Regions from separate parts of the Alkaliphilus sp. B6464 genome, predicted to be linked through region 1. Evidence: a T-box and tRNA genes for the amino acid it is inferred to sense, from the RefSeq annotation. Region 1 holds a T-box; the other holds one or more tRNA genes.
The links. The T-box of region 1 lies ahead of metG (methionine--tRNA ligase). A T-box ahead of a tRNA ligase gene usually reads a tRNA of that ligase, here a tRNA-Met.
Positions count from the first base shown of each region.

Region 2: it encodes a tRNA-Met, which carries the amino acid that the T-box ahead of metG (methionine--tRNA ligase) is inferred to sense. The anticodon was not compared.

Region 1 covers NZ_CP058557.1:898,039-910,208, reverse strand. Annotated here, with positions in the region: gene HYG84_RS04385 (nicotinate phosphoribosyltransferase) at 208-1,641, opposite strand; gene HYG84_RS04380 (nucleoside recognition domain-containing protein) at 1,968-2,540, shown strand; gene HYG84_RS04375 (spore maturation protein) at 2,537-3,070, shown strand; gene HYG84_RS04370 (hypothetical protein) at 3,160-4,515, opposite strand; T-box leader at 4,697-4,946, shown strand; gene metG (methionine--tRNA ligase) at 4,994-6,949, shown strand; gene HYG84_RS04360 (TatD family hydrolase) at 6,962-7,729, shown strand; gene HYG84_RS04355 (HD-GYP domain-containing protein) at 7,911-9,032, shown strand; gene HYG84_RS04350 (GntR family transcriptional regulator) at 9,190-9,561, shown strand; gene HYG84_RS04345 (ABC transporter ATP-binding protein) at 9,561-10,262, shown strand; gene HYG84_RS04340 (hypothetical protein) at 10,249-11,061, shown strand; gene HYG84_RS04335 (S-layer homology domain-containing protein) at 11,201-12,170, shown strand, end outside.
Region 2 covers NZ_CP058557.1:562,230-574,399, reverse strand. Annotated here, with positions in the region: tRNA gene HYG84_RS02650 (tRNA-Tyr) at 1-55, shown strand, start outside; tRNA gene HYG84_RS02645 (tRNA-Leu) at 68-150, shown strand; tRNA gene HYG84_RS02640 (tRNA-Gly) at 234-308, shown strand; tRNA gene HYG84_RS02635 (tRNA-Ile) at 319-395, shown strand; tRNA gene HYG84_RS02630 (tRNA-Phe) at 412-487, shown strand; rRNA gene HYG84_RS02625 (16S ribosomal RNA) at 796-2,324, shown strand; tRNA gene HYG84_RS02620 (tRNA-Ile) at 2,504-2,580, shown strand; rRNA gene HYG84_RS02615 (23S ribosomal RNA) at 2,733-5,669, shown strand; rRNA gene rrf (5S ribosomal RNA) at 5,841-5,957, shown strand; tRNA gene HYG84_RS02605 (tRNA-Asn) at 5,963-6,037, shown strand; tRNA gene HYG84_RS02600 (tRNA-Leu) at 6,045-6,133, shown strand; tRNA gene HYG84_RS02595 (tRNA-Met) at 6,209-6,284, shown strand; tRNA gene HYG84_RS02590 (tRNA-Glu) at 6,289-6,363, shown strand; tRNA gene HYG84_RS02585 (tRNA-Ser) at 6,446-6,534, shown strand; gene HYG84_RS02580 (aspartate aminotransferase family protein) at 6,652-8,070, shown strand; gene HYG84_RS02575 (shikimate dehydrogenase) at 8,075-9,157, shown strand; gene HYG84_RS02570 (hypothetical protein) at 9,688-9,834, shown strand; gene cdaA (diadenylate cyclase CdaA) at 10,024-10,851, shown strand; gene HYG84_RS02560 (CdaR family protein) at 10,844-12,067, shown strand.

The DNA of each region.
Region 1 (12,170 bases):
AAATAGTACCAAATATTCCATTATTAGTCAACATAAAATACATATGTTTTTTAAAATTTCCATAGTGCTATATAGGTGCCCATAATACGAACCCCACTCATCAATGCAACCAAAGATTGCTGATGGGTCCCGGGAACCTTGTTGTATTCACAATAAAAGATCTATATCTTTAAGTTAAGATATAGATCTTAGATACCTCAGAATAGTTCATTCTTCACGAAATTGGCCCATCATTTCATTCTTTAAATCCCAAAGATTTTTAGAGAGATCTACCTTATAAAGCTGTGGACGGTTTAGACGTCTATATTCTGGCCAAAGTGCGTCTAGTTCAGTCTTAGTATATTCACATATTTCCTTCATGCTCTTTCTTTCGTAAACTAAGGTTCCATCCTCGTATAGAGGAACTAGCATCTCTCTAATACGATAATTTCTAAAGGTTTTCTTTTTCCAAGTATATAATGGATGGAATATAGTCAAAGGTTCATTAATGTTAATCTCTTCGTCATCAAGCATTATTAAGTCTGCCTGAGCTTTGCCATTTTCTATATCATAAATACGTACAACCTTTTTATATCCAGGATTTGTAATTTTTTCAGGATTTTCAGAAATCTTTATTTTAGGAACAAGCTCACCATTTTCTTCAGCTGCACATAACTTGTATACTCCACCTAAAGCTGGACAGCCTTTAGATGTTATAAGGTTAGTACCTACACCCCAAGCATTAACAGCAGCATCCTGCAACTTTAAATTATTAATAACTTCCTCGTCCAAATCACTGGAAGCCACTATAGTTGTATCTTCAAATCCAGCTGCATCTAGCATTTTGCGAGCTTCCTTTGATAAATAAGCTATATCTCCAGAATCAATACGAATACCTTGGGGCTTGTATCCCTGTTCTTTTAATTCCTTAAATACAGTAATAGCATTTGGAACACCACTGTTTAATACATTATAAGTATCAACCAAAAGAAGTGTATTATTTGGATATACTTTAGCATAGGCACGAAATGCCTCAAGCTCTGTTTCGAATGTTTGAATCCAACTGTGTGCATGGGTTCCCATAACTGGTATATCAAACTTCTTCCCTGCAAGAACATTGGAAGTTCCCACACAGCCACCTATAACAGCTGCCCTAGCACCATATATGCCTGCATCAGGTCCTTGGGCACGTCTTAAACCAAACTCAAAAACAGAATCTCCCTTTGCCGCCGTACAAATACGAGAAGCCTTAGTAGCAATTAGAGATTGGAAGTTTATTATATTTAATAGAGCTGTCTCAATTAGTTGAGCTTGAATGACTGGAGCTTTTACTCTTAAAATAGGTTCGTGTGGAAACATAACAGAACCTTCTTCAACACTATAAATAGTTCCAGTAAATTTAAAGTTTCTTAAATAGTCTATAAACTCATCATCAAATAAGTTTAAACTCTTTAAATATGTTAAGTCCTCTTCATCAAAATTAATATTCTCGATATAATCGATTACCTGCTCTATTCCTGCTATTATAGTATAACTATTTTGGCAAGGATTTTTTCTAAAGAACAGATCAAAGACGACAGTGTTTTTATCAACTCCATTTTTAAAATAACCATTCATCATAGTTAGCTGATAAAGATCTGTCAGCAAGGTCAAGTTTCTCATTTTTCTACCTTCCTTTGGTTAATATTTTTAATTAAAATCTATTATATCAAAGTTGAATAATAACAGGCAACAAGCTGATCTATGTCATAAACCGAAGAAAATTGACGAAAACATATATAAACACTCGAATTTTAGAATATTCCATAGTTTATACATATTATTATTTAGTATTAGTTTGTTTTTTATCTCATATCCATCGGAAAAATTTCAAGTGGGCCATGGGTTGGTGAGAAAGCATTAGAGGAATTTTCACATATAGGAAAAGCCTCCTTTCATATATTAGAATGAAGAAAACTTTTTTATATATGTGAGAAGGAGATTTTTATATGAATATTATTTGGATAGTTATGATATTTATAGGAATTGCAGTTGCTATTCTTACAGGAAAACCTGAAATAATTAATGATGTAATTATTCATGATACTGGAGAAGCCGTAGTCTTTGCAATTGGCCTTACAGGAATTATGTCATTTTGGCTTGGCCTTATGAATATTGCCAAAAAGTCTGGCCTTATTAATAGCTTTGCCAAATCTATGACACCAATAACAAGGTTTTTATTTCCAGATATACCACCTAACCATCCTGCTATTGGGGCAATGATGATGAATATGGTTGCAAATATGTTTGGAGCCGGTAATTCTGCAACAGCCCTAGGCCTTAAGGCTATGGAAGAACTTCAAAGATTAAATCCAGATAAAAAAACTGTTACTAATGCAATGGCTATGTTTCTTGTAATTAACATGTCTTCTATACAGCTAATCCCCCTTACCATAATGAAATTAAGAGCAGATGCGGGATCTGTTAATCCATCTGAAATAATTATTACATCAATTTTAGCTACAATCGTATCAACTGTTGTTGGGGTTGCTGCATGTAAAATAATGGAGGGAAAGAGATGATAAAAGTACTTAGTTATACATCGGTAATCGCTATTCCTATAATGATGAGCATTATATTGCTACATGGGTGGATTAAAGGAGTAAGTATGTACGAAACCTTTGTAGAAGGGGCAGCAGATGGGTTTAAAAGTTCAATAGCAATTATGCCTTATTTAGTTGCCATATTTATTGCTATAGGTTTTATGAGAAAATCAGGGGCTATTGATTATTTAATAGATTTTTCAAGCCCTATAATGTCATTTATTGGAATACCCCCAGAAATATTGCCATTAGCAATAATGAGACCCATATCAGGTAGTGGAGCCTTGGCAGTTTTGCAAGATGTTCTAAATACCTATGGCCCAGATAGCTTTGTCGGTAGACTAGGATCCACTATGATGGGATCTGCGGAAACTATCTTTTATACTATGGGAATATACTTTGGTTCTGTAGGAATTAAAAGGGGTAGACATACGATAGGAGCCGCATTAATTTCTCATTTAGCCTCTATGATAGCGGCTGTTGTTATTTGTACCTATTTTTTTCTATAAATACTAACCTAATTAGAAAATTGGAGGTTGGAAGTGTTTTGTGCAGTGCCTGCGCCCTATAGGCACTGCGATAGGATCGGAGTACTTTTTTATTTAAACATATCGATTGAAATTTTATCTACCCATACTGTGCTGTCTATATTATTGAAAATAATATTAATAGAGTCTTCAATATCTTTATTCAAAGTAAGCTGTATCAGCTCCCAACTATTTACGTATAAAGGTTTGTGGGATATAGATTGTTGAAATGATAATTTACTATTAGAATAGCCTTCGATGGCTATTTTAATTTCATCAGATGCATCTAATTTTACCCACATTAAGAGCTGAGAATTCGCTTTGATAGGACCTTGGTTAATAGTTATTTTATGCGAGGTATGGTTTTCACCAGAGAATTTAAATGAGTAATCACCATATTTTGAAGCTGCGAAATCCTTTTCTATATATTCACTTAAATAATCAATATTTTTATTAGGTCCTATAACTTCTTCATTATTATCTTCTGTTTCTTTATTTTCCTCTGGATTGTTTGCGTTTATATCTGTTGTATCCTTAGGAGAGATGACTACATTTGAAGTTGTGGCCTTGTCTATTGGAAACATAGATTTTAAAGCAAAAACCCCTGCTGATGCTATTGCAATTAATCCAACGGTACTTATAGCAATAGTAAAGAGGCGTTTTTTATGTATATCATTTTTTTTAATATCATCTTCGTTTATAGAACCTACTTTTCTTCCAACTAGATTAGTAGAATTATATGTTATTATATTTTCTTGAGTATTCGATATAGGCAAGCTAACAATATTAAGAGTTTCTAAATCATTAAATATTTCATCAATGCTATTATAAATCGCATTGTTTTTTTGGAGCTTATCTAAAAATCCCATAGTTTTTATGTATAAGGGTAATTCTTCATAATTGATGTCCTGTAGACTTGTTAATTTTTTTAATACTAACACAATATTATTTATAACTGCTTCAAAGTTTTTGCTTTTAAAAGAACTTTCATTAAAAATAATTAGTTCATCAAATGACATTTTTCCTTTATTTATAATGATTTGTGATTCATCCACTAATATTGATTTTACATTATTAGGAACAGGATCATACTTCCTAATACCATCTAAATATTGATAAATTAGGTTAACCCTTTCGGTGAAGGTTGGAGAAAAGTCATTTAAATATGTATTTAATGATAATCCTTCTTCTACTTTTGTAACTAAAACTATCTGATCTTCCATTTTTTCAAAGTGAAGAACATGGTTAAATGTATCCTTATAGTTTTGCCCCACTAAATCCCAAATAGAATCATTTTCCTCTGTGTATATAGTATTAATTACTACAGCCTGATTATCCGTACTATCCGTACCAATAAAAACTTTTTGGAAATCATTTTCTTTAAATGTTTGAACAATTGTATAACGATCTAAATATGAGGAATTCATCTGTTTTTCACCCTTACCATATTGTCTTTTTCAAATAATAATTCGCCATAGTAATATTTCACAGGAGAAAGCGTTTTATGTCAATAGGTATTTAGACACAAAAAATATTTTTGTCGATTATAAAGGTTAAGTTAGTTGACATTGTGGGTATAATTTAATATATTATTGTATAATACTATATGTAAAAGTAATGACGGGAAGAGTAGGTTTACAGAGTTAGTAGCAGAGAGCCGGGTAAGGTGAAAGCCGGTACTAATAAAGCGACTGAAGATGGCCCCTGAACTTCATGGTTGAGAAGCTTTTGTAGTTTTTAGACTATGCCGGATTTGCACCCGTTAGCCTTGCAAGGTGATAATCATCACTTACTAAGTTTATTGTCGTAAGATAATAATAAACTAGGGTGGTAGCGCGAGTATATCCTCGTCCCTATATTTTTAGGGACGGGGATTTGTTTTATAAAAAAACAGGAGGAATGAAAATGAGCAAAGGAAAATTTTATTTAACGACACCAATATATTATCCTAGTGGAAGACTTCATATAGGACATACCTATACAACAGTAGCAGCTGACGTGTTAGCTAGATTTAAAAGATTTACAGGCTACGATGTAAAATTTTTAACAGGTACAGATGAGCACGGAGAAAAAATACAAGAAGCTGCTCAAAAGGCAGGAGTAACTCCAAAGGAGTACTTAGACAAAATAGTAGACGAGATTAAAGATTTATGGAGCAGAATGGATATTTCCTACGATACCTTTATACGTACTACTGACGAAGAACACAAGCAAAGAGTACAAAATATTTTCCAAAAATTATACGATAAAGGAGATATTTACAAAAGCGAATATGAAGGCTGGTACTGTACACCTTGCGAGTCTTTTTGGACAGAAACACAATTAAACGAAGGTCATGTATGTCCAGACTGTAATCGTCCAGCACATCTAGCAAAGGAAGAAGCATACTTTTTTAAACTATCAAAGTATCAAGATAGATTAATTAAATACTTTGAAGAACATCCAGAAATTTGCTATCCAGAGTCTAGAAAAAATGAAATGGTAAATAACTTTTTAAAGCCAGGGCTAGAAGACCTTTGTGTATCTCGTACTAGTTTTGATTGGGGTATACCAGTACCATTCGACCAAAAACATATAATATATGTATGGTTTGATGCAGTATGTAACTATATTACTGCACTTGGATATGGGTCAGAAAATGAAGAAATGTTTAACAAATATTGGCCCGCTGATGTTCATTTAGTAGGTAAAGAAATAATTAGATTCCATACAATCATTTGGCCAGCAATACTTATGGCCCTAGAAGTTCCACTACCTAAAATGGTATATGGACATGGCTGGATATTATTTGGTGCTGATAAAATGTCAAAATCAAAAGGAAATATAGTCTATCCAGAGCCACTAATAGAGCGTTATGGATTAGATGCTATTAAATACTTCCTTTTAAGAGAGTTTACTTTTGGGCAAGATGGTAATTACACTAATAGAAACTTTATTAGTCGTTTAAACTCTGACCTTGCAAATGATCTAGGAAATCTTGTAAGCAGAACTATATCTATGATTGAAAAATATAATGGTGGAATTATTCCAGAGGCTAAAGAAGCAGGTGAATTCGACCAAGATTTAAAATCTATTGCAACAGGTGCTGCTAGCAAAGTAGAAGAAGCAATTAATAAGCTACAGTTTCATGATGGGTTAGAGGAAATCTGGAAGGTAGTTCGTAGAACAAATAAATATATAGATGAAACCTCACCTTGGGTACTTGCAAAGGATGACGCTAATAAAGAAAGATTAAATACAGTACTTTATAATCTAGCAGACTCTATTAGAATTATTTCTGTATTAATAAAGCCATTCATGGAGTCTACTACTATTAAAATTTGGACACAGCTAGGAATTGATGAAGGACAAGGAACTCAGTGGGAGGATACATTTAACTTTGGCAAAACTCCAACTGGCATAAATGTAAGAAAAGGGGATGCTTTATTCCCAAGACTAGATATAGATAAGGAAATAGAGGAATTAAAAAATATTAATGCTACTTACCTTGAAAAAATAAGTGGAGTTCAAGAAGAAGAAGTTATTATCGAGCCAAAAGAACAAATAACTATCGATGACTTCGATAAGGTAGAGCTTAGAGTAGCGAAGGTACTAGAAGCAGAAAAACACCCTAAGGCAGATAGACTTTTAGTATTGCAGTTACAGGTAGGCAATGAAAGAAGACAGGTAGTATCAGGTATAGCTGCCCATTATAAATCAGAGGAGTTGGTTGGAAAAACAGTTATGCTAGTGGCTAACTTAAAACCTGTAAAGCTCCGTGGTATAGAATCCCACGGCATGATACTTGCTGCATCTAACGATGAAAAGCTAGTATTGGGTACAGTGGATAAGGACATTGCCAGTGGTACTGCTATTAGCTAAGGAGGAAAAAACATGGTTTTTGATAGTCATGCCCATTTGGACGATGAACGTTTCGATAAGGACAGAGATAGCATTATAACTAGGGCTAAGGAAAGTGGAATACAATATATACTTAACCCTGGAGCAGACTTAAATACTTCAATAAGGGCAGTTAATTTAGCTCAAAAACATAGTATGATATACGCAGCTGTAGGGGTACATCCTCATGACGTAAAGGATATGGATGAAGATACTATAGAGGTACTTAAAGCTCTAAGTAATAAAGAAAAGGTGGTTGCTATAGGAGAAATCGGTTTAGATTTCTATTATGATCATTCCCCAAGAGATGAGCAAAGAAAGTGGTTTAGAAGACAAATAGAACTTGCTAAGGAAGTTAATCTTCCTATAATTATCCATGATAGAGATGCTCACGAAGAAACCTTTAACATTTTAAAGGAATATGATGTAGGTAGTCTTGGCTGTGTAATGCATTGCTATGCTAGTAGTGTAGAAATGGCAAGAGAATATATAAAAATGGGTGTCTATATTTCGTTAGCAGGACCAGTTACATTTAATAATGCTAGAAAAACATATGATGTAGCTAGAGAAATTCCACTAGAATGGCTTCTAGTAGAAACTGATAGTCCGTATTTAACACCTACACCACATCGTGGGAAAAGAAACGAACCGGCCTACGTAAAGCTTGTTGCAGAAAAAATAGCAGAGGCGAAGGGAATATCTTTTGAGGAAGTAGCGCACCAAACTACATTAAATGCTAAAAAATTGTTCCGTATTGATTAATAATAGTATTATAAAGAGTCGCAGACTATCCCCTACAAAAGCTATAATTGTAGGTCGATAGTCGCGACTCTTTAATTTTAAAAATACTATTTACCAATTTTTCTAAATTTTGTGATATAATTCTGAAAAGGCTTTTAATTGCTAGTCTTAAAACTACATAAAGATATTCGGGGGTATCAGGATGAATAAAAAAAGTGGATACAGTCAAATATTTGTTAAGGATATTGAAAATGGGATGGTTATAGCCAAAGATATCTTAGGTTCAAATGGGGAAATTTTATTGGCAGAAGGATTTAAAATTAACGAGGCATTTAAAATTAAAAGATCACTTAATCAACATAACGTCTTATTTGTAAGCATTATAAGGGAAGAAACTGAACAGGTTAAAAAAGAGAGGCTCCAGACAAAAGAGAAAGTTCAAATTTCGACAAGTGATATAAATAGTCAAATGCTTACTAAATCTATCAATGAGTTTAATGATAATAAAATGGTATTGAAGGAGTCCTTCAATAAATTTGTTAAAGGACAAAAGATAGAACAACAGGAAATTGAAAAAGGAATCAGTGATACACTAAAGCTTTTTAAAGGGAATATAAATGTTTTCCAACTAATGCAAAGTGTAAAGCATTTAGACGATATTACCTACTCTCACTGTCACAATGTTGCACTTGTAAGCTACTCCATTGGGCAATGGTTAGATTTAAATGAAAACGATTTACAGGAATTAGTTTTAAGCGGCATGCTAATTGATATTGGTAAAATTCAAGTTGATGATAAATTGTTGAATAAAGAAGGAAAACTTACTAATGATGAATTCTTAGAGCTAAAAAAGCATTCTATTTTTAGTCATGAAATAATTAAAGGATATGAATTTATTAGCGATAGGGTTAAAAAGGCTGTATTACTTCATCATGAAAGAATGGATGGTAGTGGATATCCCCTAGGACTTAAGGACAATAAGATTCCATTATTCGCCAGAATAGTTGCTATAGCTGATGTGTACAATGCATTAATTTCTGACAGACCTTATCGTGATAAGAAGACTCCATTTGAAGCTATTAGAATATTAGAAACAGAATATATGGATAAATTAGATGCTAATATTTTATATTTATTTCTGCGTCGAGTGGCTTCAAATTATATAGGTCAAGGAGTAATACTTAACAATGGCGATAAGGGAGAAATAGTTTTTATTCCAAAACAGAACTTATTTCGTCCTATTATTAAATTGAAAAATGAAGAACAGATTTTAGATTTAGGTCATAATCAATATGAATATCTTGATGTAGTAGAGTTTTGTTAAATAAAAAATATTTTTAAAAAGATCAGAAATTTAACTGATCTTTTTTTATTCTCTAAGAAAGTACAAGTAAATATGTTGACAAAAATTATAAAATAGACATATAATAATAGTGTACTAGGATGCTAGTGCACTATTTCGATATAGCGAGGTGAAATAAATGGAATTCGATAATTCTAAGCCAATTTATTTACAGATCATAGATTATATTAAAAAACAGTTAATTAGAGGAGAACTTAATATAGGTGATAAAATTCTTTCTCAAAGAGAGTTTGCACAACAATTAAAGGTTAATCCGAATACAGTACAGAGAGCATATAGGGAGATGGAAAGTATGAATTTAGTAGAAACCATAAGGGGCCAAGGAACTTTTATTTGTAATAGACCAGATATGTTAGATGAAATTAAGGAAGAAATGGCAGAAAATATCATGCGGAGCTTTTTTCATGAAATAGAGTCCTTAGGATATAAGGATGAAAAGTTACTAGATTTAGTTAGCAAATGGCAAAAAAGATTAAAGGAGGAGAAATAATGATTGAGTTTAAAGGAGTATCTAAACAGTTTGGTAACACTAAAGCCTTGGATAATATATCAGTAAATTATTCTAAAGGGAAAATTATTGGACTTTTTGGACCTAATGGTTCCGGGAAGTCTACGACTTTAAAAATGATTGCATCTTTAAATAAGCCTGATAGTGGAGAGATACTTATATTTGGAAGAAAACCATCTAAAGAGACTAGGGAAATAGTATCTTATTTACCAGAGATTGATTATATATACCCTTGGATGACTATTAGAGACGCAGCAAATTTTATGAGTGGGTTTTACGGAGATTGGGATGAGGCAAAATACAAAGAACTAATTGAATTTTTAAAGCTAGAGCCTGATATGGTTATAAAGAAAATATCTAAAGGAATGCGAGCAAAGGTTAAACTATTGCTTTGCTTCTCAAGAAATGCAGAGGTTGTACTATTAGATGAACCCCTATCAGGGATCGATATATTAACTCGTGATAAGATTATCGAAACTATTATTAGGGACTATAGGGTTGGTGAGCAGACAATTATTATTTCTACTCATGAAATTCAAGAAATTGAAAGCTTAGTAGACGATGCAGTGTTTATTGGAAGTGGAAGAGTGATTCTTCAAGGTGAAGCAGAGAAGCTAAGAAATGAAAATGGTTTGTCCCTAGTAGAATTAATGAAGGAGGTCTATCGCAATGAAAATTTCTAATGGAAAAAAGCTAGCTACACTTTATAAAAAGGATTTAGCGGCGACAAAATTTGAAACTTTATTGATTATGGGTTTTATTTTAGTAGGAAATCTATTTCTATATTATAAAGCTAAAACATCCTGGCCTATAGAGGTATCCTTAGTTTTCAGTGTGTTGATATTAGGTTTTGTACCTCTATCCACGTTTTTTAGAGCCTTTAGCTTTATTAGAAGTGAATGGAAGGAAAATACGGTCTATTTTATGATGTCTCTACCTACTACAGGTAACGTTATTTTCCTTTCCAAGCTATTAGCCCTATTAACACAGTTTTTCCTACTTGGAGCTATTGCGCTAATATTTACCGGCACTTTTGTATTTATGCATTCACAGTTTCAACATATTTGGGTAGCCATAAAAGATATTAGTACCACTCCTGAAATAGTATGGGAGATGGGTAAAGTAGGTATTCTTCTTTTATTAGGCTTTGGGTTAGCGATTATTATAGCATTTTTAAGTGCAGTTATAGGAAAATTATTTAAGAAGTTTTCAGGATTAATTACCTTTGTCGCATTTATAGCTATAAATTATGGAACGAGTACGATAATAGCTAAATTACTTGAATTAGTAAACACACCTAGATTCAATCCGTATGTGCAAAAAGGAATGATGATTGATGGTGCCAATGTTACTTGGCAACTTACACCAGGCGTTGGCTTATCAGGCGTTGACTTTTCGATTATTTCAATTTTACTCATAGGAGCATCTGTACTATTATTTTTAGCAACTACAGCTATATACGATCGAAAAGTTGAGCTTTAAAGACTTTCGGCAGCTTCTTTTAAAGAGGCTGCTTTTTAAATTCAAGATGTTTTTATTAAAACCCATTCTACAGAAAGTGCATATATAAATATAAATAGAAATATACTTTCCTATGGATTATAAAAGAAGGAGGGTATTTATGAAAAAAGTAAAAGAAATTACTTTAGTAGCATTAATTTTAATACTAATGCTATCTGGTTTTGTCAATGCGCAGCAACCACAGAAAATGACTAGAGTTAATTTTGTAAAAGAGCTTATTAAATTAATGAATGTAGAAATAGACCAGGGCTCGGAGCCACCTTTTAAGGATATAACAAAAAAGGAGGATATACCCTATTTAGCAGCTGCCTTCAATAAAAAAATTATATCTGGGGATAGAGGAAAATTTAATGCAGAAGAATTTGTTACTAAGGAGCAGGCAGTAGTTATGCTGGTTAGAGCACTAGGTGTACTTAATATTAATCAGGATGAAGCTAGTAAAGCAGAAATCAACTTTTTAGATGCTAATAAAATTTCAGACTGGGCAAGACCATATGTTACTTATGCTGTTAAATATGGACTGATAGATGATAGTCAAGGAAAATTCGAGCCACAAAAAGTAGTTACTAAGCCAGAGATTGTGGAAATGCTAAATAAGTTTAAAGAAGCCTTTGTAAGAGAAGGGCTAACAGCGGCACAAATTCTTGAGTTGGCTGATAATAAGTTAAAAGGCTATGATACATACAAGTTTAAAGGGTCAATAGGTATGACACAAAATGTTAAATTGCCTACTGGAGAAGAGGAATTGACTGTTACCAAAATAGAACAAGACGGAATCTTTGAAGCACCAGGGACGGTATATACAATCTCTAAAAATACCACAAATATAGAAGGACAACTAATAGAAGAAGTATCTGAAGTATACATGAAGGATAGAGTTATGTATATTCACATAGGACAAAACCAAGGGTGGATAAAAGTGGACTTAAATACTATGATTATGCAGGTAGGTTCTATAACAGGAATTAGAAATACACAGGAAGGTTTACCACAGTTTTCTAAGGAACAATTAGAAGCAGTTGGAATGTACGCGAGATATGGTCATGATGTAGAAATTGATGGAGAAAAAT
Region 2 (12,170 bases), 340 kb from region 1:
GACTGTAAATCTGTTGTCAACGACTTCGAAGGTTCGAATCCTTCTCCCTCCACCATTAATTTAATATGCGGGTGTGGCGGAATTGGCAGACGCACTAGACTTAGGATCTAGCGGGCAACCGTGGGGGTTCGACTCCCTTCACCCGCACCATTATATTAAAATATTTCAAGGAAACTCAGTTAGTGCTGAGTACTCCACTCACACCAAATTTTTAATTTGGGTGATTGAAGCATGCGGAAGTGGCTCAGTGGTAGAGCATCGCCTTGCCAAGGCGAGGGTCGCGGGTTCGAGTCCCGTCTTCCGCTCCAATTTATTTATGGGCTCATAGCTCAGGTGGTTAGAGCGCACGCCTGATAAGCGTGAGGTCGGTGGTTCGAGTCCACTTGAGCCCACCATTTAAATAATAAACAGGCCCAGATAGCTCAGTCGGTAGAGCAGGGGACTGAAAATCCCCGTGTCGGTGGTTCGATTCCGCCTCTGGGCACCAATGAAGAGATTGAATGATACAAGTCTCTTTTTTTATTTTCACTAAAATTATAATTATCTTTTTATTTTATATAGTATATCTATATTTCAAAGGTTGTCATAGTAAAAAGTAGTTATATAGTTGGAATTTAAAAGTTTGAAAATAAATTAAAAAAACGTTGACATAATATTTCAGATGTGATATATTAAATAAGTCGCCGAAACAAGGCGAGGGGGCACAAGCCCTTGAAGAGGTCTTTGAAAACTAAACAGTATAGATTAAGCCAGCAAATAATAAATCCATCTTTAAAAGATGGTACCCAGAAATTTTTTATTAAGAGTTTGATCCTGGCTCAGGATGAACGCTGGCGGCGTGCCTAACACATGCAAGTCGAGCGGAGTTATTTTCAGGAAGCCTTCGGGTGGAATGATTTTAATTTAGCGGCGGACGGGTGAGTAACGCGTGGGCAACCTACCCTGTACAGGGGAATAACAATGGGAAACCATTGCTAATACCCCATAATACCTTTTAGGGGCATCCCTAAAAGGTCAAAGAATTTCGGTATAGGATGGGCCCGCGTCTGATTAGCTAGTTGGTGAGGTAATGGCTCACCAAGGCGACGATCAGTAGCCGGCCTGAGAGGGTGAACGGCCACACTGGAACTGAGACACGGTCCAGACTCCTACGGGAGGCAGCAGTGGGGAATATTGCACAATGGGGGAAACCCTGATGCAGCAACGCCGCGTGAGCGATGAAGGCTTTCGAGTCGTAAAGCTCTGTCCTAAGGGAAGATAATGACGGTACCTTAGGAGGAAGCCCCGGCTAACTACGTGCCAGCAGCCGCGGTAATACGTAGGGGGCAAGCGTTATCCGGAATCATTGGGCGTAAAGGGTGCGTAGGCGGCCCTATGGGTCAGAGGTTAAAGGCTACGGCTCAACCGTAGTAAGCCTTTGAAACTGTAGGGCTTGAGTGCAGGAGAGGAGAGTGGAATTCCTAGTGTAGCGGTGAAATGCGTAGATATTAGGAGGAACACCAGTGGCGAAGGCGACTCTCTGGACTGCAACTGACGCTGAGGCACGAAAGCGTGGGTAGCGAACAGGATTAGATACCCTGGTAGTCCACGCCGTAAACGATGAGTGCTAGGTGTTGGGGGTCAAACCTCGGTGCCGCAGTTAACGCATTAAGCACTCCGCCTGGGGAGTACGTTCGCAAGAATGAAACTCAAAGGAATTGACGGGGACCCGCACAAGCAGCGGAGCATGTGGTTTAATTCGAAGCAACGCGAAGAACCTTACCTGGACTTGACATCCCTCGGACAGCTTTTTAATCGAAGCCTTCCCTTCGGGGACTGAGGTGACAGGTGGTGCATGGTTGTCGTCAGCTCGTGTCGTGAGATGTTGGGTTAAGTCCCGCAACGAGCGCAACCCTTGTCTTTAGTTGCCAGCAGTTCGGCTGGGCACTCTAGAGAGACTGCCGGGGATAACTCGGAGGAAGGTGGGGATGACGTCAAATCATCATGCCCCTTATGTTCAGGGCTACACACGTGCTACAATGGCCGATACAACGGGCAGCCAAGGAGTAATCCGGAGCGAATCCTACAAAATCGGTCCCAGTTCGGATTGTGGGCTGAAACTCGCCCACATGAAGTCGGAGTTGCTAGTAATCGCGGATCAGAATGTCGCGGTGAATGCGTTCCCGGGTCTTGTACACACCGCCCGTCACACCACGGGAGTCGGAAGCACCCGAAGCCAGCTATCCAACCTTTATTGGAGGAAGCTGTCGAAGGTGAAGCCAATGACTGGGGTGAAGTCGTAACAAGGTAGCCGTATCGGAAGGTGCGGCTGGATCACCTCCTTTCTAAGGAGAATTGGCAATCTATACTGTTTAGTTTTGAGAGACTTCTTGTCTTTCAAGATGAAACTCGGCTATTGCCGAAAGTCGTCTATCACACTCATTTTTAAGCTTAAACTTAAAAATTCAAGTGCTAAAAGTACTCCAATCACGCTAAATTGAAGATTTGGGAGATTGAAGCATCAGGGCTCATAGCTCAGGTGGTTAGAGCGCACGCCTGATAAGCGTGAGGTCGGTGGTTCGAGTCCACTTGAGCCCACCACTAAAATAGTTCCTTGAAAACTACACAATGTTAGATTATGACCTAACCGGATTTGCAAAGCAAGTCGAAGGTAGGTCAAACGCAATGAGCATCAAATTTGTGCGACCGTAAGGGAGTAAACAAATTTGTAATGCGAAACTGCGAATAGCTTTGGTCAAGCTAATAAGGGCAGAAGGCGGATGCCTTGGCACCAGGAGTCGATGAAGGACGTGGTAAGCTGCGATAAGCCTCGGGGAGATGCAAGCAATCTTTGATCCGGGGATTTCCGAATGGGGAAACCTACTTAGGTTAATACCTAAGTATCTATTACTCAATCAATAGGTAATAGAAGACATACCAGGGGAACTGAAACATCTAAGTACCCTGAGGAAGAGAAAGAAAAATCGATTCCCTAAGTAGCGGCGAGCGAAAGGGGATAAGCCCAAACCGATAGGGTTTTCTCTATCGGGGTTGCGGACCGGTCATATATGATGACTCATCGTAATAGAAGAGGTTTGGAAAGACTCACCATAGAAGGTAATAGTCCTGTACATGAAACGATGATATTCTAGACCGTGATCCAGAGTACCACGAGGCACGTGAAACCTTGTGGGAAGCAGGGGGGACCACCCCCCAAGGCTAAATACTACCTGGTGACCGATAGCGCATAGTACCGTGAGGGAAAGGTGAAAAGAACCCCGGAAGGGGAGTGAAATAGAACCTGAAACCTTCTGCTTACAAACTGTGGGAGCACTTTTTATGTGTGACCGCGTACTTTTTGTAGAACGGGCCAACGAGTTACGGTATGGAGCAAGGTTAAGCACCTATGGTGCGAAGCCGTAGGGAAACCGAGTCTTAATAGGGCGTCTAGTTTCATGCCGTAGACCCGAAACCGGGCGACCTACCCATGGTCAGGATGAAGCGGAAGTAAAATTTCGTGGAGGTCCGAACCGATTGACGTTGAAAAGTCACCGGATGAACTGTGGGTAGCGGTGAAATTCCAATCGAGCCCGGAGATAGCTGGTTCTCGCCGAAATAGCTTTAGGGCTAGCCTCGAGGTTAAGAGATACGGAGGTAGAGCACTGAATGGTCTAGGGGCCTTCACCGGTTACCAAAACCTATCAAACTCCGAATGCCGTTATCTTTTACTCGGGAGTCAGACTGCGAGTGATAAGATCCGTAGTCAAGAGGGAAAGAGCCCAGACCATCAGCTAAGGTCCCAAAGTATACGTTAAGTGGAAAAGGATGTGGAGTTGCATAGACAACCAGGATGTTGGCTTAGAAGCAGCCATTCATTCAAAGAGTGCGTAATAGCTCACTGGTCGAGTGATTCTGCGCCGAAAATGTCCGGGGCTCAAACGTATCACCGAAGCTATGGATCCGTAAGGATGGTAGGCGAGCGTTCTATATAGGTTGAAGCTGTACCGGAAGGAGCAGTGGACTGTATAGAAGTGAGAATGTTGGCATGAGTAACGAGAGGCAGGTGAGAATCCTGCCCGTCGAAAACCTAAGGTTTCCTGAGGAAGGCTCGTCCGCTCAGGGTTAGTCGGGACCTAAGCCCAGGCCGAAAGGCGTAGGCGATGGACAACAGGTTGAAATTCCTGTACCACCTAAAATCGTTTGAGAGATGGAGTGACACAGTAGGATAGGCTCAGCGCACCGTTGGTTGTGTGCGTCTAAGCTGGTAGGGAGTTAGAAGAGGCAAATCCCTTTTAACATTAATCCTGAGAAGTGATGGGGAGCGAAATTTAAGTAGCGAACTGGCTGATTCCACACTGTCGAGAAAAGCTTCTATCGAGATTTCTAGGTGCCCGTACCGCAAACCGACACAGGTAGGTGAGGAGAGAATCCTAAGACGATCGGGAGAACTATTGTTAAGGAACTCGGCAAAATGACCCCGTAACTTCGGGATAAGGGGAGCCGGTTTTGGTTAAAGATTTACTCTGTAAGCCTCAACCGGCCGCAGAGAATAGGCCCAAGCGACTGTTTACCATAAACATAGGTCTCTGCTAAGTCGAAAGACGACGTATAGGGGCTGACGCCTGCCCGGTGCTGGAAGGTTAAGGGGAATTGTTAGCATCTGCGAAGCAATGAACTTAAGCCCCAGTAAACGGCGGCCGTAACTATAACGGTCCTAAGGTAGCGAAATTCCTTGTCGGGTAAGTTCCGACCCGCACGAAAGGCGTAACGATTTGGGCGCTGTCTCAACAATAGACCCGGTGAAATTGTAATACCAGTGAAGATGCTGGTTACCCGCGACAGGACGGAAAGACCCCGTGGAGCTTTACTGCAACTTGACATTGGATTTCGGTGCTACATGTACAGCATAGGTGGGAGACTTAGAAGCTGGGACGCCAGTCTCAGTGGAGTCATCGTTGGGATACCACTCTTGTAGTACTGAAGTTCTAACCATAGACTGTGAATCCAGTCTTGGGACACTGTCAGGTGGGCAGTTTGACTGGGGCGGTCGCCTCCCAAAAAGTAACGGAGGCGCCCAAAGGTTCCCTCAGCACGGTCGGAAATCGTGCGTAGAGTGTAAAGGCAAAAGGGAGCTTGATTGCGAGACATACAGGTCGAGCAAGGACGAAAGTCGGGCTTAGTGATCCGGTGGTTCCGAGTGGAAGGGCCATCGCTCAACGGATAAAAGCTACCCCGGGGATAACAGGCTTATCTCCCCCAAGAGTCCACATCGACGGGGAGGTTTGGCACCTCGATGTCGGCTCATCACATCCTGGGGCTGTAGTAGGTCCCAAGGGTTGGGCTGTTCGCCCATTAAAGTGGTACGCGAGCTGGGTTCAGAACGTCGTGAGACAGTTCGGTCCCTATCCGTCGCGGGCGCAGGAAATTTGAGAGGAGCTGTCCTTAGTACGAGAGGACCGGGATGGACGCACCTCTGGTGTACCAGTTGTTCTGCCAAGAGCATCGCTGGGTAGCTAAGTGCGGAAGGGATAAGTGCTGAAGGCATCTAAGCACGAAGCCCCCCTCAAGATAAGATTTCCCACTCCGTAAGGAGGTAAGACCCCAAGAAGACTACTTGGTTGATAGGCCTAGGGTGTAAGTGCAGCAATGTACTTAGCTGATAGGTACTAATAGGTCGAGGGCTTGACCAAATATATTCTAACATTGTATAGTTTTGAGGGAATAATTTTCTCTTGACATATTACTTATTAAAGTGGTATGATTAAAATCCAGTTGAAATACAACTTGATTTTAATTTGAAGGAAACTCGGCTAACGCTGAGTACTCCATTCACACCAAATCAAAGATTTGGGTGATTGCAATATCGTGGCAATAGCGAAGGGGTCACACCTGTTCCCATACCGAACACAGTAGTTAAGCCCTTCAGCGCTGATGGTACTTGGCGGGAAGCTGCCTGGGAGAGTAGGTCGCTGCGATATTATGTTCCAGAGTAGCTCAATGGTGGAGCACCCGGCTGTTAACCGGTAGGTTGGAGGTTCGAGTCCTCTCTCTGGAGCCATAAGTGTGCCGAAGTGGCGGAACTGGCAGACGCACAGGACTTAAAATCCTGCGGTCCTTCAAGATCGTACCGGTTCGATTCCGGTCTTCGGCACCATTTTTAAAATGAAACTCAGCTAATGCTGAGTATTCCAATCAAACTAAATCAAAGATTTAGATGATTGAAACATATCGCGGGGTGGAGCAGTTGGTAGCTCGTCGGGCTCATAACCCGAAGGTCACAGGTTCAAGTCCTGTCCCCGCAACCATTTTGGCCCCTTGGTCAAGCGGTCAAGACACCGCCCTTTCACGGCGGTAACAGGGGTTCGATTCCCCTAGGGGTCACCAAAATAATATATAGATAAAGCTGGAGTAGAACTTACCTTAAAACAAGGAAAGTCTTGCTGCCAGCTTTATTAAATTTAATAATGGAAAGGTGTCCGAGTGGTCGAAGGAGCTGATCTCGAAAATCAGTGACTCCAAAAGGGGCCGTGGGTTCGAATCCCACCCTTTCCGCCAAAACTATTGACAAGAGATAATATTATCTCTTGTTTTTTTATTATATGGAATAGAAAAACCATAAGCTGGAAAAACTCATTAAATATACAAATAAATATATTATAAGGGGTGTAGCTTATGGTACAAGAAGTCATGAGTAAAGAAAAGGAGCTTATTTCTTTAGATGAAGCTTTAAATCTGGAACAGAAAGATATTGAAGAAAACTATCGACAACATATTAATTTGCATTTAACTAGACTTTTAAAAATGTTAGGTTTTAATAAAACTTTTGTAAGAGCAAAGGATATGATGGTTTGGGACAAAAATGGAGAAGAATATTTAGATTTTCTTGGTGCCTACGGTGCTTTAAACATTGGTCATAACAACGATGCTGTAATTAATGCCATAAATAGTGTAAGTCATCTACCCAATTTATTACAATCTGGAATGCATAGCTTACCAAGTGTTTTAGCACGAAATCTAGCTAAGATAACACCCGGAGATTTAAAGTATACTTTTTTCTGCAATAGTGGTGCGGAGGCTGTAGAAGGAGCATTAAAATTAGCTAAGATTGCAACTGAAAAATCTAGGATTATTTATTGTAAAGGGGCATTTCATGGTAAATCAATGGGAGCTTTATCTGTTACTGGAAGAAATAAATATAAAAAGTACTTTGGTCCGATGGTTCCATTGGCAGTAGAGGTATCTTATGGAGATATTAATGAACTTAAACTTGTATTAGAAAAATATGATGATATAGCAGCATTTATTGTCGAGCCTATACAAGGAGAGGGTGGAATTATTGTTCCGCCAATTGGATACTTAAGAAAGGCAAAAGATATTTGCTCACAATATGGCGTGCTCTTAATTGCAGATGAAATACAAACGGGCTTTGGAAGAACAGGATACTGGTTTGCATGTGAGGCCGAAGGGATGGTACCAGATATTATGTGTATGGCCAAGTCTTTAGGAGGAGGTATTATCCCAATAGGAGCCTATATCGCGAATGAGGATGTATGGAAGAGAGGATATGGAACTATGGATAGATGTTTGCTCCATACTTCCACATTTGGTGGCAATACATGGGCATCGGCAGCAGGTATTTCTACTATAGAATTTATTGCGGAGAATAACTTAGAAAACGAAGCTTTGGAAAAAGGAAATTATATAATTAGTAAGTTACTAAGATTAAAGGATAAGTATCCTTTATTAAAGGAAGTAAGAGGAAGAGGTCTAATGATTGGATTGGAGTTTGACACTATAAATATACCTCTAATGGATCGAGTAATTACTAACAATACAAGAGAATTAGTTGATGAATATACTGGAGGCATAGTAGCTAGTGAGTTAATTAATAATTATAATATTATTACTGCTTATACTTTGAATAATCCGAATGTAATTAGAATTGAACCACCTTTAACGGTTACATATGAGCAATTAGATAAGTTAGTTAGTTCATTAGAAGAAATATTGATGAAAAACAGAAGTATTGGAACCATAGCACTAAATAATACTAAAAATCTAATTAAATCTGTTTTTAGTGGAAGGAGATAATAATATGAACAGATTCGCATTTTTAATCCATCCTATAGAAATAGATGATATTTATAGAAAATATAAATATCTAAAGATACTACCAAAAATGATGACTGAAAAAGTAGTTAGTAATGTATCACCTTCAGTTATCTCAAAGATCACAGATATAAAAAGTGAATCTCAAGAAGCTGAAGGCTGGTTTATTGGTGTACCATTAACTTCTAGTATGATGATGAATATGCAATATAAGTATGTTCTTAAAAGGATAATTGACTCAGGAAGAATAGCTGAAAAATTAGGTGCAAGAATAATAGGGTTAGGAGCATATACATCCGTTGTAGGAGATGCGGGAGTTACAGTTGCTAAAAACTTAAATATTGCTGTAACTACTGGGAACACCTATACAGTGGCCGCTGCTTTTGAAGCTACTAGGAATGCATGCAATTTATTAGGGAAAAATTTACAAGAGAGTGAAGTTGCTATTGTAGGCGCTACAGGTTCTATTGGAAAGGTTTGTGCTGAACTAGCATGTAGAGAAGCAAAAAAGGTTATTTTAGTAGGTAGAAATATACAGAGGCTTATTGGGATTAAACTGGAATTCCATCAAAAGTATGGCTATAGGGTAGAGGTAGAGTGCTGTACTAATGTAAGTGATGGTATTGAGAACGCAGATGTAGTTATTACTGTAACCAGCAGTGTTGATGATGTTATTAAGGCAGAATATATTAAAAGTGGTGCTGTTGTTTGTGATGTAGCTAGACCTAGAGATGTTTCGAAGTTAGTACAAGAAAAGCGTAAAGATGTGCTAGTTATAGAAGGTGGAGTAATTGAAGTTCCTAAGGAAGTAAATTTTAATTTTAATTTTGGATTTCCTGAAGGGCTATGTTATGCATGTATGGCTGAAACAATGATTTTAGCTTTAGAAGGTAAATATGAAAATTTTAGCTTAGGCAGAGAAATGCAAATTGAAAAGGTAGATGAAATAAATAAGTTAGCAGAAAAACATGGTTTTAAGGTTGCTGGGCTTAGAAGTTTTGAAAAAGTAATAGACGAAAAATATATTGAAAGTGTTATTGAGAACATGAAAAAAGTACACAATATATAGTTAAGAACTTTTCTTCTCCTGTTGAATAATATAGATAATAATATAAGTGTTTTGAGAGGAGAAATTATGATTATTAAAAATAAAAAAACTAAAAGCAGCTTATTATTTTTCTTTTTACTCTTAGCTATAATATTTATGAAAAGTGGTCTGTTTGATAAAGATGATACTAGCTTCTTATTTTTCTATTTATTATTAGTTGTTCTATTTTGTGGATTCTATTCTAGGTAAATCAGGTTAGAACACCTGATTTTTTTGTAAAATAACTTATTTACCATAAATATTTGATATAATATTAATTGTTAATAGCGAATAACTATAAAACAAAGATAGTTTGTTAGAAATTTTTATTTGATTTCTAATCATATTTTAATCTAACATATCATATTATATTATATTAAGGTCATGAAATTATAATATTATAGGACTATAGGATTACTTAGTCCTAGTATTATATTATTTACTTGCATTTTTTGGTATTTGTTATATTATTTAAGTATGTTTAGATACTGGAAATTAGGAGGAAGTATCATATGAATATGTTAAGAGAAGATATCGTAGAGATATGTAAGGATTTTATTGAGATTGTAAACATATTATATAAGAATGGACAAATAACCTATGAGCAATATGTTGAGATGACTAAATTAAAATTTGATTATATAAATAATGTAGAATAAACTTATAATTTTCTTTAAAATGATTATAACTAGAAAGTAGGATTCTTAAGAATCCTACTTTCTAGTTTGCATTTTATTAATTACCATTTCTTTTTTTATAAAATTAGGATAATATAATATTATGGGTAAAATACAGAAATAAGGATTAATATCTTAATATATAAAATTCAAGACAAGAGGGTGTTTTGAGTGGAACAAGTTCTAGAGTTATTTAGAAATATAAGTATAAGAGATGTAGCAGATATGGTTATAGTTGCATTTGTTTTTTATAAACTGTATATGCTTATTCGAGAAACAAGAGCAGAACAGCTTATAAAAGGAATATTAGTACTATTAATTGCCACACCATTAAGTGGATGGCTTCAACTACATGTAATTAATTGGATTTTAAAAAACACAATGACTGTAGGATTTATTGCTCTACTTATTGTATTTCAACCGGAATTAAGAAGAGCTCTTGAATATATAGGTAGGACAAAATTTTTAACAAAATCCATAGTTGATATAGAAGAGGAAGAAATAAAAAATACGGTAGGGGAATTGGTAGATGCTGTAGGATCACTTTCGAGACAAAAAATTGGTGCTCTTATTGTTATTGAAAGAGAAACAGGGCTAAGTGAAGTAGTCGAAACTGGAACACAAATTGGTGGTAGAATTTCCAGTGGATTACTCATAAATATTTTTATTCCAAATACTCCTTTGCATGATGGAGCTGTGGTTATTAGAAAGAGTCAAATATTAGCTGCAGGTTGTTTACTTCCCTTAACCGACAATCCGAATATCAGTAAAGCTTTAGGCACAAGACATAGGGCTGCTATAGGTATTACCGAAAGATCGGATTCCATGGTAGTTATTGTTTCAGAAGAAACTGGAGTTATTTCAGTTGCAGAAAACGGGAAACTTAAAAGATTTCTTGATACTAAAAAATTGTCTGATATATTACTTCAAAGCTATAAGGCCGAGGAAAATCGTCAGTGGCAATTTTTAAAGATGAAATGGAGGAATAAGGATGAATAAAACAGGTATTAGAAATTTGGCGCCTAAGATTATTTCTATTCTTTTTGCTCTTGTTTTATGGATTTATGTAATGAGTGTAATTAATCCAAGGGTTAGTCGTGATTTAGTAAACGTGCCAGTAAAACTTGTAAATTTAGAAGAACTTAAAAAACAAGGCATTGTAATTGTTGGCAGTGAGGATTTTAGAGTGAGGGTTAGATTAACTGGACGGAGAGATGAGGTATTTAAAATATCTCCAGAGCAAATTCAAATAGAAGCAGATTTAAGGGGATATAAGTTAGGAGTAAACAATGTTCCTTTAGAGATTTCTGCTTTAAATAATATAGGGATAGATGTGAGCCCAAGATTTATTCGTGTAGAATTAGAAGGAATTATAAAGAAACAAAGAGATGTAAAGGTTTCAATTACTGGTAGTCCTAAGAAAAACTATGTTGTAGGAAATCTAGACTATAAACCTACAGCAATATGGATTGAAGGGCCTGAAAGCTACGTTAATTCTGTAGAAAATGTAGTTGCAAAGTTAGATGTTACTGGAGAAACAAAAAATCTTTTATTAAGTTTACCATTAAAGCCGGTTAACAGTAGAGGAGAAGAAGTGCCAGGTGTGGAGGTTAAAACTGCCTATGTAGATGTATCTTTATCTATTGACTTATTAAAATCTGTACCGATTAAACCAGATTTGCAGGTTACTACAGGAGATGGACATGTAATTAGTAATGTAGAAATTAATCCAAAGGAAGTTATACTAAAGGGACAAGAAGAAATTCTTAAAGGAATTACTGAAATTACAACGGATATAGTTCAAGTTGAAAACTTGGCTACCGATCAAGTAATAGAAACAAAACTAAAGCTACCTCAAGGAGTAACTTTGCAAGAGGAAGTACCTATTACTGTTAGTATATCTTTAGAAAAGGTAGAGGAAGAGACCTTTAAGATTCCTAAGGATAAAATAATATTTAATAATTTAAATGAAAAACTTAAAGTTGATAAGAATAATATTCCTGAAAGTGTAGATGTAAAAGTCGTAGCTTTAAGAAATGTATTAGATAGTATTAAAGAAAGTGATATTAGTATAGAAGTGGACTTAAATGAATTAAATGCAAATGAATATACAATTGAACCGGTGGTACAACTTCCTTTTATTATTGAAAGAGATGTGAAGGAAGTCCAATTAAGCCCAGAAACTATTAATATAAAATTAGTTGAAAAAAAATAATAAAAAGCTAGTATATGGAGACCGGATAACTAAAGAGTATCCGGTTTCTTCACAGTATAGGAAAGTGTAGTTAATAGGGTATTATCAGACGACTTTTAGGAAA